Linked DNA regions of Kitasatospora sp. NBC_00315. The protein of the gene in region 1 interacts with the protein of each later gene in a pairwise test. Links are inferred from orthologs where the notes say so. Each region holds a gene or a part of one and is shown on either strand. Other genes may lie near its edges.

Region 1 (6,060 bases):
CGCGCACCTGGTCGGGCATGCCACGGGCGGCACGCTGGCCTGGGTCGCGGCCGTGATGCGGCCCTCGGTGATCCAGAGCCTGACCGCCGTCTCCGCGGCGCACCCGAGGGACCTCCGGCGAGCGCTGCTCACCGACCGCCGGCAGCTGGCGGCCTTCGAGCACGTGCTGAGCTTCCAGCGGCCGTGGATACCGGAACGCCGTCTGGTCGCCGACGACGCCGCACAGGTCGGCCGGTACCTCGACGCCTGGACCGGACCGAATCGGCTGGAACCTGCCGCTGTCGACGCCTACCGACAGGCCATGCAGATCCCCAGCACCGCGCACTGCTCGATCGAGCCGTACCGCTGGCTGATGCGCTCGATGGCCCGCCCGGACGGCATCCAGTTCGCCCGCCGCATGAAGAAGCCGATCACCGCGCCCACCCTGCACATCCAGGGCGCCGCCGACCCGGTGCTGCTCTCGCACACCGCGCTCGGGGGGGGCGAGTACGTGTCGGCCCCCTACCGGTGGCGGCTGCTGCCGGGTGTCGGGCACTTCCCGCACGAGGAGGCACCGGAGCAGTTCTCGGCGGAGCTGATCGACTGGATCGGGCAGCACAAGAACTGAGGTCCCGGGGCGCCGGGACCGGGAGACCGGGAGCACGCACCGGACACCGGGACAGGGACCCCAGGGCCCCGGGACGCCGGGACAGGGACGCCGGGACACCGGGACAGGGACGCCGGGACCTCAACATCGGTCGCATAGGGCTCATATGACAATTGCATAGGCCAATTCGGTCCCCGTGGGGCGATTACTCCAACCGGCCCACGGGCATCCATCCGGTATGACCTGGATGCCCGATCGCAGCGCAGTGCCGCGCAGCCGACGCCGCAGCAGTTCGCAGAGCCTCGCCCACCGCTCCGAGCGGACGGACGACCTCGGCTACGACGGGCCGGAGCTCCGGCAGCGGTCGGGCCCCCGGCAACTCGGTATCCCACGGATCATCGGCCGCCGCGCCCGCTGGGTCGGCGCACGGCTGCGGCGCGAGGCCTGAAGGCCCCGCGCCGCAGCGTTCGTCGTCGTTCCGGTACTGCCGGATCAGGTCAGCCGAGAACGCCCGGCGACACCGCCGTGAACCAGAGCAGCGCGAAGGTCGCCACCGACATGATCGGCACCAGTATCTTGGTCTCGACGTTGTTGCCGCTGCGCTTGATCAGCACCACCTCGTAGCGCTCCTTGTGCGGCCAGAGCAGCGGCGCGCCCTTCTTGGTGAGGCAGTCGCCCAACAGGTGGGCCAGCGTGCCCAGGGCGACGGCGTACGGCAGCCAACCGGGCGCGCTCGGCATCCACTTGTTCAGTCCGGCCGTGCCGAGCGCGGCAAGACCGATGATGGTGACCCACATCGTCGGGCCGTCGCCGGGCGGGTGCAGCCGTAGCGCCCGGATCGCCAGGGCGAGCAGCACGAAGGTGAGGCCGAGGGTGAAGTAGCGCCCGACGAAGGTCACTCCCGCCCAGCTGCCCGCACCCATCAGCGCCACGAACAGCAGCGAGTGGGTGGCGTGCCGGTGACCGCCGGACACCCAGGCGACGAAGCGGCAGATCACCTTGGAGATCGGGCCGAGGAAGTTGGCGATCGTCCCGTCGTGGTGGTCGAGGTCCGGCAGCAGGGCCGCACCGGCGCAGAGCACCGTGCCCATCAGGATGTCCGCCGGCTGGAGCGTCGTGTGCAACAGCAGCGGCGGAAGGAACGGCGCGGAGGCCGCGTACAGCATCGCGCCGCTGACCGCGTGCGAGTGACCCATCATGACGCGCTCTCCATCATGTCGCTGCCTGACCTCCCGTCGGGGCCCCACCGCCGCCGCCCGGTTGGACCGTACGGGTGAGCCGGGCCGACGGTACCAGGAGCGCCTGACAACCCGCCGATTCCGGCTGCGGAACCGGCCTACCCCGGCCCCGGGCGCCGACACCACCCTCACCGCCAACGCCAACGCCGCCGCCGCCGACGCCGACACCACCCTCACCGCCAACGCCGCCGCCGCCGACGCCGTCACCACCCTCACCGCCGCCGCCGACGCCACCGGATCAGCCCGACCAGCCGGACCAGCCGAAGGCGCGCAGGCCCGATCAGCCGAAGAAGGTGAGCGAACCGGAGAAGGCCGGCGGGCCGGCGGTCAGAGCGCGCAGCCCTCGGTGTCCACCCGGGCCGTGGCCGTGGTGCCCTGGGTGGCGTCCTCGCGGACCTCGGCGGCGGTGAGCACGTACCCGGTGTCCGCGCTGTCCAGCGACTTGGCGAAGACCACGCCGTACACCTGGCCGTCCGGCGAGAGCAGCGGCCCGCCGCTGTTGCCCTGGCGGACCAGCGAGCGCACCGAGTACACGTCGCGGACGACCTGGCCGCGGTGGTAGATGTCCGGGCCGTTGGCCTGGATCCGGCCCCGGATGCGGGCCGGCTGCACGTTGAACGCACCGTTCTCGGGGAAGCCCGCGACGATCGCGCTGTCGTTGGTCCGGGCGTCCCCCGCGAAGGTCAACGGGGGCGCCGAGAGCTTCGGGACGTCCAGGATCGCGATGTCGCGCTGCCAGTCGTAACGGACCACGGTCGCGTCGTACAGCTGCCCGGTACCGCCGATCTGGACGGTCGGCTCGTCGACACCGCCGACCACGTGGGCGTTGGTCATCACCCGGTGCGGGGCGAAGACGAATCCGCTGCCCTCCAGTGTCTTGCCGCAGGAGGTGGCGGTGCCGACCACCTTCACCAGCGACTGCCGGGCCCTCGCCACCCCCGGGCTGGCGGCCAGTGCCGGGTCCGGCGGCGAGACCTCGGTGATCGGCTCGTGCTCGAAGGGGTTGAACACCTGCGGGAAGCCGTTGCGGGCGAGCGCCTTGGAGAAGTCGGAGAACCAGTTCGGCGCGTCACCGGGCAGCGCGTCCTGGACGCCGCTGAGCACGGAGGAGGTCCGCACCTGCTTGGAGACGGTCGGCAGTGACGTTCCGGCCAGCGCGGAGCCGATCAACCAGGCCACCAGCAGCATCGAGATCACGTTGACCACCGAGCCGCCCGCCGCGTCCAGCACCTTGGCCGGTCGGCGGTCGATGTGGCCGCGCAGCTTCCATCCGAAGTGCGTGGTGACCGCCTGCCCGATCGCCGCCAGCACGATCACCACCACGACCGCGACCACCGAGGCGGTGGTGCCGGGGCCGATGTGGCTGAGCAGGAAGGGGAGCAGCTGGACGGCGACCAGACCGCCGCCGAGGAACCCGAGGACCGACATGACGCCCACCACGAAGCCCTGCCGGTATCCGGACACGGCGAAGCCGACGGCGGCGGCGATCAACAGCAGATCCAGGACGTTCACCCGGACACCCTCCCACGGCCTCGTGCCGGGTCGGCACCTGGCTCGGTGACCCGCTCCTGCCCCGCCCGCCATCCGTACAACCGTGGAGAGGGTACGCGGGGGCCGGTGGCTACCCCGCGGCGGGCGTGTCGCGCAGCAGTCCCTGGACGCGCGCCCGGTCGGCCCCGGCGAGCCCCAGCGCCTCGTCCGACAGGGACAGCACCCGGGCCGGCTCCCAGGGCCGCTCCAGACCGCTGTGGTGCAGCATCCGGTCGATCACCCCGGCCGTGAACCCCCAGACCAGCCGCTCGGACACGGTGAAGGCGGGCCCGGTGTAGCCGGACGGATGCCGGAGCCTGGCCCGGTTCGCCGGATCGGTGAGCTCGGCGATCGGGACCCGGAACACCGCCCCGGTCTCGGCCTGGTCCACCGGCGCCACCGGGCTCTCCCGCCGCCACCAGCCGAGCACCGGCGTGACGATGAAGCGGCTGACCGGGATGTAGAGCGCGGGGAGCGTGGCGAAGACCTGCACACCGGTCGGATCCAGCCCGGTCTCCTCCCACGCCTCGCGCAGCGCCGCCGCGACCGGCCCCGCGCCGTGCGGATCGCCGTCCGCCGGATCCAGCGCACCCCCGGGGAAGGAGGACTGCCCCGCGTGCGATCGCAGGGACCGGGCCCGCTCGATCAGCAGTAGATCCGGGCCGGTCGGCCCCTCGCCGAACAGCATCAACACCGCCGACGGCCGGCCGCCCTCGGCGGGCGGCAGGTACCGGCTCAGCTGCTCGGGCCGGACCGTCTCGGCCGCGTCCCGGACGGGCAGCAGCCAGGACGGCAGCCCGTCCCGATCGATCAGCGTGGAGGTCACGCGACCTCCTCCTGCCCGCCGCCCGCGGCGGCGGCCGGCTGCCCGGGGTAGTCGGCCGGCGGCCGCAGCCGCTGCCCGGGCTGACCGCCCAGCTCGTACTTCAGCAGCTTGCGCGCCTTCTCCGGATCGGTCTCGCCCTCTCCGTACGACGGGCAGAGCGGCGCGATCGGGCAGGCCCCGCAGGCCGGCTTCCGGGAGTGGCAGACCCGCCGTCCGTGGAACACCACGCGGTGCGAGAGCATCGTCCACTCGGACTTCGGGAAGATCTCCGCGACGACCGCCTCGACCTTCACCGGATCCTCCTCGGCCGTCCAGCCGAAACGGCGCGCGAGCCGGCCGAAGTGCGTGTCGACGGTGATCCCCGGTACGCCGAACGCGTTCCCCAGGACGACGTTTGCCGTCTTGCGGCCGACCCCGGGCAGGGTGACCAGATCCTCCAGCCGCCCGGGCACCTCGCCGCCGAAGTCGTCGCGCAGCGCCGCCGACAGCCCCAGCAGCGACCGTGCCTTGGCCCGGAAGAAGCCGGTCGGCCGGATGATCTCCTCCAGCTCCTCCGGCACGGCGGCCGCCATGTCCTCCGGAGTGGGGTACTTCGCGAACAGGGCCGGCGTGGTCTGGTTCACCCGAAGGTCCGTCGTCTGCGCCGACAGCACCGTCGCCACCAGCAGCTCGAACGGCGACTCGAAGTCCAGCTCCGGATGCGCGTACGGGTACAGCTCCGCCAGCTCCCGGTTGATCTTCCGGGCGCGTCGCACCATCGCCAGCCGCGACTCCGGTTTCCTCGGCTTCACCGCTGGTCTGGCTACGGTCGTCCGGGCCTTGCTCTCTGCCATGAAGGCAGGTTACGCCGGATGGCAGCGGTCCCACGTGAGATCTCCGGGTCAGGCCGGATGACGGCATCAGCAGCGACCGCGCTGCGGTGGGCCACGCCTGGGCCGGCCGCTTTCAGCGCGCGGCGTGTCCCAGGTCGCCGAGAAGGGCGGTGAGCACCAGCTCCTCCTCGATCCGGCGGCCGGCCCGGCCGAGTTCGATGGCGAGGCGCGGGTCCCACGGGGTCTCGGCGGCGCTGCCGGCCAGGGGCCCGGTGTGCGGGTGGGCGGTGAGGGCCGCCCGGTAGTCGTCGGCGGTGTACCGCCACGGGGTCCACGGCACGTGGGACAGGAGGCGGGTGGCGATGCGGACGCCGCCCCAGTCGAAGTCGCCGTGGTAGCGCAGGGCCCATCCGGCGTCGGCGTAGAGGCGGAGCAGCCGGAGGGCGGCCGTACTGGGCTGGCCCTGGAGGCAGACCAGAGGAGGGGATCCAGCACCCAGCAGGTCTGCGGCCGCGAGCATGACCGCGGGGTTCTCGCAGACGTACGCCACCCCGCCCTGATGCGGTCGCGGAGCGTCCCGCAGGAGCTGGCGGAGGGTCAGCACGGCGGGCTGGCCGGCGGCGGCCAGGGCGGTCAGCGCGCGGCCGGTGGCGGTGTGATCGTCGCCGGGCAGGTTGAGCGCAAGAGCCTGTGAGGAGAGTTCGTCCAGCAGGAGCCCGGCGGTGGCCCAGGTGTCTCGGCGCCGGCCGGCCCCGGACCCGGGCGGTGTGCCGGTGAGGGCGCGGACCGCGTCCAGGGTGAGGGTGGCGAGCGGCCCGTGGTCGAGGGCGTGGGCGTCGCCGGCGGTGTGGGCGGCGAAGGTGCTGAGGGACTGCGGTGGTGAGAGCGGCAGACGCGGGAGGATCCGCGCGAGCGTGGCGAGGAGCGGTGCCGCCTCCCCGGGGGTGCGGGCGAGGCGGCGGACCAGACCGGTGGCGTGCAGGTCCCGGTACCAGTCGGCGAGCTCGGTCCGGGTGGCGACGGCGTCCCACAGGGGTGCGAAGGCTTCGTCCCACGCTCGGCTCAGCT
Region 2 (5,577 bases), 1.2 Mb from region 1 along the record:
AGCACGGGGTTGTCGTGCAGCCGGAGATCCTGGGTGAGGAGCGCGATGGAGGGCGACATGCCCCATGGCTATCGCCACCGTGCCCGCCGGCCGGCCCGACACGCCCGGCGAACACCAGTACGCCGAGGAGTGCCGCCGAGCGGGGAACGCCGAAGGGCCGGACCCCCGAAGGGGTCCGGCCCTCGTGGAGAGCTACCGGATCAGGCGTCGCCGCCGGCGGCGCCCGGGTCGGCGGAGGCGACGTCGAGCAGCTGGTAGCGGTCGATCGCCTCCTTCAGCGCGCTGCGGTCGACCTTGCCCTGCTTGGCGAGCTCGGTGAGCACGCTCAGGACCACCGACTGGGCGTCGATGTGGAAGAACCGGCGGGCGGCGCCACGGGTGTCGGCGAAGCCGAAGCCGTCCGCACCCAGCGACTGCCACTGGCCCGGCACCCAGCGCGAGATCTGGTCCGGCACGGCGCGCATCCAGTCGGACACGGCGACGAACGGGCCCTCGGCACCGGTGAGCTTCTGCGTCACGTACGGGACGCGCTGCGGCTCCTCCGGGTGGAGCAGGTTGAACTCCTCGGTCTCCACCGCGTCGCGGCGCAGCTCGTTCCAGGAGGTCGCCGACCAGACGTCGGCCTTGACGTTCCACTCCTCGGCGAGGATCCGCTGGGCCTCCAGGGCCCACGGCACCGCCACACCCGAGGCGAGGATCTGGGCCGGGATCTGGCCGGCGGTCGCCGGGGCGTACCGGTGCAGACCCTTGAGGATGCCGTCGACGTCGACGTTCTCGGGCTCGGCCGGCATCTTGTACGGCTCGTTGTAGAGCGTGATGTAGTAGAAGACGTCCTCGCCGGTCGGGAACCGGGCCGAGGAGCCGTACATCCGCCGGATGCCGTCCTGCATGATGTGCGCGATCTCGAAGCCGTACGCGGGGTCGTACGCGACGACGCCCGGGTTGGTCGAGGCGAGCAGGTGCGAGTGGCCGTCCGCGTGCTGCAGACCCTCACCGGTCAGCGTGGTGCGGCCCGCCGTGGCGCCCATCACGAAACCGCGGGCCAGCTGGTCGGCCATCTGCCAGAACTGGTCGCCGGTGCGCTGGAACCCGAACATCGAGTAGAAGACGTACACCGGGATCAGCGGCTCGCCGTGCGTGGCGTACGAGGAGCCGGCGGCGATCAGCGAGGCGGTGCAGCCGGCCTCGGAGATGCCGTCGTGCAGCATCTGGCCGGTCGGCGACTCCTTGTAGGCGAGCAGCAGATCGCGGTCGACCGACTCGTAGGTCTGGCCGAGCGGGTTGTAGATCTTCGCCGACGGGAAGAGCGAGTCCATGCCGAAGGTGCGGTACTCGTCGGGCGCGATCGGCACGAAGCGGTTGCCGATGCCCTTGTCCCGCATGAGGTCCTTCAGCACCCGGACGAACGCCATGGTGGTGGCGATGGTCTGGTTGCCGGAGCCCTTCTTGACCGCCTTGTAGGCCTCGTCGCCCGGGAGCTCCAGTTTGCGCGGCCGCACCTTGCGGGTCGGCATGTAGCCGCCCAGCTCCTTGCGGCGGTCGTGCATGTACTGGATCTCTTCGGAGTCCTTGCCCGGGTGGTAGTAGGGCGGGTAGCCCTCGTCGAGCTGCTTGTCCGTGATCGGCAGGTGCAGCCGGTCGCGGAAGCGCTTGAGGTCCTCGGTGGTGAGCTTCTTCATCTGGTGGGTCGCGTTGCGGCCCTCGAAGTTCGGCCCGAGCGTCCAGCCCTTGACGGTCTGGGCGAGGATCACGGTCGGCTGGCCGGTGTGCTCGCGGGCCGCCTTGAACGCCGCGTACACCTTGGCGTGGTCGTGGCCGCCGCGACCCAGGTGCTGGATCTGCTGGTCGGTCATGTCCTCGACCATCTTGCGCAGCCGCAGGTCCCCACCGAAGAAGTGGTCGCGGATGTAGCCGCCGGTCTCGGTGGCGTACGTCTGGAACTGGCCGTCCACCGTGGTGTTCAGCTTGTTGACCAGGACGCCGTCGCGGTCCTGCGCGAGCAGCGGGTCCCAGCTGCGGTCCCAGATGAGCTTGATCACGTTCCAGCCGGCGCCGCGGAACTGCGACTCCAGCTCCTGGATGATCTTGCCGTTGCCGCGGACCGGGCCGTCCAGGCGCTGCAGGTTGCAGTTGACCACGAACGTCAGGTTGTCCAGGCCCTCGCGCGCCGCCAGCGACAGCTGGCCGAGCGACTCGGGCTCGTCCATCTCGCCGTCGCCGAGGAAGGCGTACACGTGCGAGTCGGAGGTGTCCTTGATGCCGCGGTGCTCCAGGTAGCGGTTCATCCGCGCCTGGTAGATCGCACCGAGCGGGCCGAGGCCCATCGAGACGGTCGGGAACTCCCAGAAGTCCGGCATCAGCCGCGGGTGCGGGTAGCTGGACAGACCGTAGGGAGCCTTCGACTTCTCCTGGCGGAAGGCGTCGAGCTGCTGCTCGCTGAGCCGGTCCAGCAGGAAGGCGCGGGCGTAGATGCCGGGGGAGGCGTGGCCCTGGAAGAAGATCTGGTCGCCGGACTCGCCGTCCGCGTCCTTGCCCCGGAAGAAGTAGTTGAAACCCACGTCGTAGAGCGACGCGGACGAGGCGAAGGTGGCGATGTGCCCACCGACGCCGATACCCGGGCGCTGCGCCCGGGAGACCATCACGGCCGCGTTCCAGCGGGTCGCGTTGAGGACCTTGCGCTCGATCTCCTCGTTGCCGGGGAAGAAGGGCTCGTCCTTGGTCGCGATGGTGTTGACGTAGTCCGTGCTGCGCATCTCGGGCACGGCGACACGCTTCTCGCGGGCGCGCTCGATCAGGCGGAGCATCAGGTAGCGGGCGCGCTCGCGCCCCCGCTCGTCGATGGCCGCGTCAAGCGACTCCAGCCATTCCGCGGTCTCCTCGGGATCGAAGTCCGGGACCTGACTCGGAAGGCCGCCAATGATGATCGGGTTGCGATCGGATCCGGAAGCCACGCTGTTCCTTCACTGTCGGTCGAAACTAGAGGTGTGTCGCGCCGCCTCCATCGTGTACCGCAACTCGGAGATCCGTCATCTCTACCGATGGGTAACCGTTCCGCCTGGTGGGCGGGCCGGTCAGAAGGCGCGCCGAGCAGGCTCCATTGCCTGTCCCGCGCCCCTCCGGGTGTTACGAAGAGGTGGTCCGACCTTTACCTGCTGTGCCTGCTGTGTCTGCACTCCCGATTCGGGGGTACAGGCTCTCCAGGCCTCCAGGCACCCTTCCGTCCGATGGGCGGACGGTCGGGCTGAGGGCCAACTGGAGACTCTACGCCCGCCGGTACACCTGTTCCGAATGCCGTTCGCATCTCGGGCAGGTGTACGCGCCGGTAGGCCGGTCGGGTGTGCCGGAGCGACACCCTGCCGACACCCGTCGGTCGCGTGCCGGACCGGTGCGGAAAGGGGCAAAAGGGTGTGATTACCGACACGTCGACCGGCGTGTCCTGCCACAGAACGTCAACCTTTGGGTGGGATCGAGGGTCGGGTACTTGCGCGAACCGCCGCGTCCGTGTGGACTACGGCCACAGCCTCGGCATGGATGCCGAGCCGAATACTGGAGGTTATTCCCGTGAGCGCGACCGCGGACCCCGCGGACAAGTCCAACCCGGCGCACCGTCTCGGCTTCGAAGAGGGCCAGATCGTCCAGGAGCTCGGGTACGACGATGACACTGACCAGGATCTCCGCGAAGGCATTGAGGAGATCACCGGTACGGATCTCGTCGACGAGGACTACGACGACGTCGCCGACGCCGTTCTGCTGTGGCACCGCGAGGAGGACGGGGATCTGACCGATGCCCTCGTCGACGCCCAGGAATACCTCGCCGAAGGCGGTCTGGTGTGGCTGCTGACCCCCAAGACGGGCCGTGACGGGCACGTCGAGGCCCACGAGATCGCGGACGCCGCCAAGACCGCCGGCCTCTCCCAGACGAGCTCGGTGACCGTCGCCAAGGACTGGGCGGGCACCCGTCTGGCCACCCCGAAGGCGGCGAAGTCGGGCAAGCGCTGAGCATCGGACGACCTTTCGGGCCGGGCCCCGCTGGAGCTTTCTCCAGCGGGGCCCGGCCTTTCGGGTGCCCGGGCTGTGGGTGTCGCCGGGGGAGTTGTTCGCCGAGGGCGAAAGCGGCTCGGTGCGGGGCCGGGCCGCTCACCCGTTCGGCCCAACGGCCTCGAACGAATGCGAGGATGTGCACGGCCGCGCCCGCAGAGCGGCCGATCCGCGTCAGAAAGGACCCTCCGTCATGGCCATCGAGGTCGGCACCCAGGCTCCGGATTTCGAGCTCAAGAACCAGCACGGAGAGCTCGTGAAGCTCTCCGACCTCCAGGGCGAGAAGAACGTCGTCCTGGTGTTCTACCCGTTCGCCTTCACCGGTGTCTGCACCGGCGAGGTGTGCGCGATCCAGAAGGAGCTGCCGCGCCTGCAGAACGACGACGTGCAGGTCCTGGCGGTCTCCAACGACTCGCCGTTCACGCTGCGCGTCTTCGCCGACCAGGAGGGCCTGGAGTACCCGCTGCTCTCGGACTTCTGGCCGCACGGTGAGGTCTCCCGCGCGTACGGCGTCTTCGACGAGGAGAAGGGCTGCGCGGTGCGCGGCACCTTCGTGATCGACAAGGCCGGCCTGGTCCGCTGGTCGATCGTGAACGGCCTGCCGGACGCCCGCGACGAGCAGGAGTACCTGAAGGTGCTCGGCGCGCTCTGATCCGCCGCAGGGCCCGCGGACGCCGCCGCGGGCCCCGGCGGGCCGCCCCGGTGACACCCTCCGGGCACCTCCGGCGAACGCGTGACGAGGCCCGTCGCCCACGTCTTGGGCCCGGTCACTGCGCAGGACGGGAACCCGGCACTACGATCGGGCCGTTGGCAGGTCAGAGGCGCTCCGGTCGAGGCCGGCCGCTTCGGACCGCACCACGGGGGCACCACGGGGTGCCTCCCGAATCTTGGAGGACCAGTGGGTGTCAGCCTGAGCAAGGGCGGCAATGTCTCCCTCACCAAGGAGGCGCCTGGCCTGACCGCCGTGATCGTCGGACTTGGCTGGGACGTCCGCACCACCACCGGCACGGACTTCGACCTGGACGCCAGCGCACTGCTGTGCAACGAGGCCGGCCGGGTGGACGGGGACGGCAACTTCGTCTTCTTCAACAACCTCAAGAGCCCGGAGGGATCGGTCGAGCACACCGGCGACAACCTCACCGGCGAGGGCGAGGGCGACGACGAGCAGATCAAGGTCAACCTGGCGACCGTCCCGGCCGCGGTGTCCAAGATCGTGTTCCCGGTCTCCATCTACGACGCCGAGAACCGGACCCAGAACTTCGGCCAGGTCCGCAACGCGTTCATCCGGGTGGTGAACCAGGCCGACAACAAGGAGCTGGCCCGCTACGACCTCTCCGAGGACGCCTCGACCGAGACCGCGATGGTCTTCGGCGAGCTGTACCGCAACGGGGCCGAGTGGAAGTTCCGTGCCATCGGCCAGGGCTACGCCTCCGGCCTGCGCGGCATCGCGCAGGACTTCGGCGTCAACGTCTGACCCTGCCGACCGGGTGACCGCGCCGGCGACCGGGCGCGGGCCGGGACGGTGGTACGACGGCTCCG

What was found. The genes of interacting proteins can lie anywhere in the genome.
Region 2: the proteins of nth (region 1) and aceE interact in binary tests that used the Escherichia coli proteins (3 or more experiments, as listed by UniProt). The link is inferred for Kitasatospora sp. NBC_00315 from one-to-one orthologs.

The regions. Positions count from the first base shown.
Region 1 is NZ_CP108025.1:4,548,833-4,554,892, reverse strand. What follows is about bases 3,096-6,060. They hold nth (endonuclease III), read right to left. Parts: upstream 5,014-6,060; coding sequence 4,177-5,013; downstream 3,096-4,176. Other genes in these bases: OG823_RS18660 (TIGR02679 family protein), read right to left, coding at 5,126-6,060; OG823_RS18670 (CoA pyrophosphatase), read right to left, coding at 3,446-4,180; OG823_RS18675 (MarP family serine protease), read right to left, coding at 3,096-3,336. Outside these bases: OG823_RS18690 (alpha/beta fold hydrolase), read left to right, coding at 1-607; OG823_RS18685 (hypothetical protein), read left to right, coding at 825-1,034; OG823_RS18680 (metal-dependent hydrolase), read right to left, coding at 1,084-1,785; more of OG823_RS18675, read right to left, coding at 2,152-3,095. UniProt on the Escherichia coli protein: DNA repair enzyme that has both DNA N-glycosylase activity and AP-lyase activity. The DNA N-glycosylase activity releases various damaged pyrimidines from DNA by cleaving the N-glycosidic bond, leaving an AP (apurinic/apyrimidinic) site.
Region 2 is NZ_CP108025.1:5,783,803-5,789,379, forward strand. The notes cover bases 1-3,308. They hold aceE (pyruvate dehydrogenase (acetyl-transferring), homodimeric type), read right to left. Parts: upstream 2,952-3,308; coding sequence 201-2,951; downstream 1-200. Other genes in these bases: OG823_RS24100 (deoxyribodipyrimidine photo-lyase), read right to left, coding at 1-59. In the rest of the region: OG823_RS24110 (DUF3052 domain-containing protein), read left to right, coding at 3,562-3,999; OG823_RS24115 (peroxiredoxin), read left to right, coding at 4,232-4,690; OG823_RS24120 (TerD family protein), read left to right, coding at 4,937-5,512. UniProt on the Escherichia coli protein: Component of the pyruvate dehydrogenase (PDH) complex, that catalyzes the overall conversion of pyruvate to acetyl-CoA and CO(2).